Regions from separate parts of the Gordonia humi genome, predicted to be linked through region 2. Evidence: riboswitches for the same ligand, from Rfam matches in the RefSeq annotation. Region 2 holds a riboswitch; the other holds the start of a gene.

Region 1 (2,382 bases), 2.1 Mb from region 2:
GCACCTGTCGGGTGCCCTCTCGCCGTTCGGCGACACGCAGTTCCCGCTGCCGACAGACGAGCTTCCGTACGTGCACGCGAAGACCGCCGTCAACCGCTGATCCGCTTCTAGCGAATACCTACGAAGACCCCCGCTCGCGGAGCGGGGGTCTTCGTCATGCGGGTACACGCCGCAGGCGTCGGTTCACGCTCTTCGTCGGACGCGGGGCGCGAGCAGACGCCTCGGGCGTGCCCGTCCTGCCCGTGACGCGCCCGGTGTCGAGATGCGTATGAGGCCCCCGCTCGCGAGCGGGGGCCTCATACGTGACGGTCAGATCAGAACGGGAGCAGGTGCTTGTTCTGGTTGTACAGCTTCACCTGGTCCGGGGTGAGCTCGTAGCCGCTGTCCTTGGCGGCCTTCCATGCCTGGCGGACCTCGGGGCTGATGTTCGAGTCCTCGAGACGCTCGTCGACGTCCTTCTTGACGTCGGCGGTGTTCTTGGCGTCGCCGACCGACTGGTCCTGCTTCTGCTGCGGGGCAGCGGGAGCGGCCTTCGGCGGGGTGGCCGGAGCGGTGCGCTGCGTCGGGCCCGAGAGGACGCCGCCGCACACCGGCCATGCGCCGGCGCCCTGCGAGGCGAGGACGCGCTCGCCGATGGCGATCTGCTGCTCACGGGTGGCCTGGTCGGCGCTCGGAGCGTACTGGGTGCCGCCGTTCGCGGCCCAGGTGCTCGGGCTGAACTGCAGGCCGCCCTGGTAGCCGTTGCCGGTGTTGATGGCCCAGTTGCCGCCCGACTCGCACTGAGCGACCTGGTTCCACTCGGCGTCGGTGGCTGCGGAGGCCTGGCCCGCGCCGAGGAGCGCGGCGCCGCCGCCGATGCCGCCGAGGACGACGGAGGTCGCGGCGATCTTGGCGAAAGTCTTGGTGCTGGTCGTCTGCTTGGCGTGACGTCCGGACATGTATCGTTCCTCTCTCCACGCGCCTACGAGGTGAGCTGTCGGGTTCGGGCGAGAGGTGCCCGGTCTCCGGTCCGGCTGGTGGCCGACTTCCGGGGACTTAACCCCAAGGCGATCGAGTCTCCTCGTCCGCCGGGTCTCACGGGGAGATGGTGGGTCCCCCGTCCTCGCTCCTGAACTTTCTCTTCATGCGGTCCCATGCGGCGGAGCGAGGCTTGGCGCGGCCGATAGGGGCTATTCGTTTCGGGTGTCGATCACCTGGTGGATGACCGCCCTGAACAATACGGTGCGGTCGGGGGAGAATTCACGGCCTTGTCGATGCGGGTTTCGAGGGGGCGAACAAGGCGTATCGGACACGGTCCGGTGTTGCCGCAGTTCACACGGCTGACACCCGGTCTGTAGCCGGTTCGTTATACGACTGTTATGTGATAAGGATCACGGTCAGATTGAGGCGGTGGCCACCCGAATCCGTCACGATCGCGCGCGTCGAGCCTCCAGGGCTCGGAAAGTCGACGCGTGGAAGACGAGCGGTTCGACGTTCGGGTCGCTGCTGAGCGCGTGGATGCGCAGCAGTACCACCCGATGGTCGCCGGCGGGGACCTCCTGCAGCACCGAGCACTCGAGGTGGGCCGCGGCTCCGGCCAGGAAGAGCGCGCCGGAGGGGGTCGCCGAACGGTGCACGTCCTCGAACCGAGACTTGGTCGGGCCGGCGAGCCGACGGCACTCGTCGCCCTGATGCGCGGCGAACACGCTGACGCCGAGACGGTCCGCGGACCGCAGCAGCGGCCAGGTCGACGATTCGTCACGTACGCACACCGATACCAGGGCAGGTTCGAGTGAGACCGTCGCGAACGAGCTGGCCGACATGCCGACGTCCCCCTCGCCCGTGCGACGGCAGACGGCGACCACGCCGGTCGGGAAGCAGCTGTACGCGCGCTTGAGGGCGGCTTCGTCGGACACCGGCGTCAGGTCGGGCGTCATCGGCTGCGTCGCCCCGACAGCAACGCGAACACGAGCCCGAGGACGAAACCGAGCGGAGCGCACAACGCCAGCAGGTACAGCGTGGTGACGATCGCCGTATTGCTGTCGCGGACCACCGGCAGCAGAAGTGCGAGCGCGGCGACCATTCCGATACCGAACAGGATCACCGCAGCGGCCAGTAGGCGGGGGGACTTCTGGGTCTGCATGCAGTCCACGGTAATCCAGGCGGTAGAATCGGACACGATGCGCCTGCCTCGCACTGCCAGCGACGGCGAGGCGCTTACGTGTTATTCAGGCAGAGAAACCAATGAGGGTGAGTGCTGTGCCAAGCGGCCGAGTGAAGTGGTACGACGCCGACAAGGGCTTCGGATTCCTGTCGCAGGACGACGGTGAGGACGTGTACGTCCGAGCGTCGGCGATCAGCGACGACGCGTCCGAGCTGAAGGCCGGACAACGAGTCGAGTTC
Region 2 (2,382 bases):
CGGGACATCACCTCCAGCCCGGACATGTTGTCGAGCAGGCTCTGCGGGGAATCGCTGACCAGCATCGCGTACAGGCGATTGATCCGCGCACCCCGGTAGCTGGCACGGGCGAGCGCGTCGACCTTCTCCTGCGCCGCATCCATCTGCGCGGTCATCGCGGCCAGTCGCCGTCCGGCCTCGGCGGACGCTCGACGCTCGACGCGGACGTTGCGCCGTTGCTCGTCGTAGTCGTGCTGGGCCTTGTTCATCGCCTCGGCGGTCTTCTCCGCCTCCCGCGAGAGGTCCCGGTAGTGCGACAGGATCTGCCCCGCGTTCCGCGTCGGCTCGGCCCCGGCGTCCGGGACCGCGGGTGCCAATGCGACGGTCGATGCCATGACGGCGCCCACGGCGGCGACACGCATCCACGCGCGGCGACGACCTCGTTGCAACTGATTCACCACGGATTCCTTAATACCGAAAGGGCGGGCCGCGCGCACTGCACGCACGACCCGCCCGTTCTCACATCTTGATGACCTGCGATACCGCTCAGTAACGGCGGATGCTCGTCACGCTCCAGTTCTTCACCTTGTCACGCTTGACGGGGACGCCCTCGGTCGAGGCGTGCACGAACATGCCGTTGCCCGCGTACAGGCCGACGTGACCGCCACCGTTGAACACGAGGATGTCACCGGGACGCGCCGCGGCGAGCGAGGCGACCGGGGTGCCGCCACCGAGCTGACCGTAGCTGTCACGCGGAATGGTCTTGCCCGCCTGCCGGAAGGCCCACGAGGTCAGGCCGGAGCAGTCGAAGGCGTTGGGCCCTGCGGCTCCGTAGACGTAGGGCGAGCCGATCTTCGACTCGGCGGCGCGCAGCGCCTTCTGAGCGCGGACCTGCTGCGGGGTGCCGATCGTTCCCGGGTTGAGCTTCGGGCCCTGGATATCGCCCGGCAGCATCTTCGTGATGTTGTCCGGAACGTCAAAGGTCCCGACACCGGGAACCTTGACGGGCGCGGCGTCGGCGGGACCCGCTGCGAGTGCGAGCGATCCGCCGATGGCGATCGAGCCTGCGACTACGGCAGTCGTGGCGACCTTGCGGCCGGCGCCGGGCTTCTCCAAACGGTGTTTAGCCACTGGACTTCTGTACTCCTTGTTGTTCTCCCTGACCGCCGACCGGGTTAGCTGTCGGATTCGGGCCGGAAGAGATGGCCCTACGCGCTACGACGGTGTCATCGACCGTCGGACCGCGATTCACCCCGATTCGCCGGCGCGTTCGCACACGCCCGTGAAAGAAGTGGTTCCCCGGTTCGCCTTCGGAGGGTGAAGGCGATTAGGCGGTGACCCTCCGGTCGATCTCCCGGTGATGGGTGATCTCCCTGAGTGGAAAGTCTCGAAAAGATTACGAAACCCCGACGCCGATGTCCACCAGATCGGCGGCGCGTCCGGCACAACGACGTGTCAGACCGCGCGCAGCCGCAGTCGCCCGTCGTCCGTCGTGACGGAGTGACCTGCGGCGACATCGGCGCATGCCAGATTTGCCGCTTCGGGAGATATCAGGCCTGTGTCGACGAACACACCGACGGCGGCGATCAGATCCGCCTCCGCGTCCGATTCGGAGAACATGCTGGTAGCGGGCTCGAAGAGGAGCTGCATCATGCAGTCGTCGCACTCTCGATTCCGCACCGGACACTTCGCGCAGTCGATGAGCATTGTGATCCGCCTCTCATTTGGTATTCGTTGGCACGTTTACGTCGTTGCACGACGGCCCCGGAGGTTCCGGCGTGTCGCGATGACGTCGATTTCTCTCGACCTCGGGTGCAGACTACGAATCGCCTCCGACAATTCTTGTCGGAGGTCGGTCCTACCGTGCTGAGCATGACCACCGGCCAGCTATCGTTCACCGACCTCGACGCCGAGGAGTTCGCGGACCGTTCGTTGTTCGACACGACACTCGTCGTGGTCGACCTGGAGACGACCGGCGGCAGTTCCGACACCGACGCCATCACCGAGATCGGCGCGGTCAAGATCCGCGGCGGGCAGGTCCTGGGCGAGTTCGCGACCCTGGTCGACCCCGGTCGGGAGATTCCGCCGCAGATCGTCGCGCTGACCGGGATCACCACGGCGATGACCTACGACGCCCCGCCGATAGAAGAGGTGCTGCCGGCCTTCGCCGAATTCGCCCGCGGCGCGATCCTCGTAGCGCACAACGCCCGCTTCGACACCGCGTTCCTCCGCAAGGCCGCGGCGAGGATGAATCTGCCGTGGCCGTTCACCGCGTCGCTCTGCACGGTCGCGATGGCTCGGCGCATCCTGACCCGCGAGGAGGCGCCCAGCGTCAAGCTGTCGGCGCTGGCGGACCTGTTCGATGTGACGGTCAAGCCGACGCATCGGGCCCTCGACGACGCC

What was found. Region 2 has a riboswitch for cyclic di-AMP ahead of BKA16_RS17320 (NlpC/P60 family protein). Riboswitches for the same ligand answer to the same signal wherever they lie in the genome.
Region 1: linked by a shared signal. The riboswitch ahead of BKA16_RS07800 (transglycosylase family protein) and the one ahead of BKA16_RS17320 (NlpC/P60 family protein) in region 2 are both predicted to bind cyclic di-AMP.

The regions. Positions count from the first base shown of each region.
Region 1 covers NZ_JACIFP010000001.1:1,675,751-1,678,132, forward strand. Annotated here, with positions in the region: gene BKA16_RS07795 (hypothetical protein) at 1-100, shown strand, start outside; gene BKA16_RS07800 (transglycosylase family protein) at 315-938, opposite strand; cyclic di-AMP (ydaO/yuaA leader) riboswitch at 943-1,125, opposite strand; gene BKA16_RS07805 (flavin reductase family protein) at 1,407-1,916, opposite strand; gene BKA16_RS07810 (hypothetical protein) at 1,913-2,122, opposite strand; gene BKA16_RS07815 (cold shock domain-containing protein) at 2,239-2,382, shown strand, end outside.
Region 2 covers NZ_JACIFP010000001.1:3,767,245-3,769,626, forward strand. Annotated here, with positions in the region: gene BKA16_RS17315 (C40 family peptidase) at 1-401, opposite strand, end outside; gene BKA16_RS17320 (NlpC/P60 family protein) at 526-1,110, opposite strand; cyclic di-AMP (ydaO/yuaA leader) riboswitch at 1,130-1,323, opposite strand; gene BKA16_RS17325 (hypothetical protein) at 1,435-1,632, opposite strand; gene BKA16_RS17330 (DEDD exonuclease domain-containing protein) at 1,852-2,382, shown strand, end outside.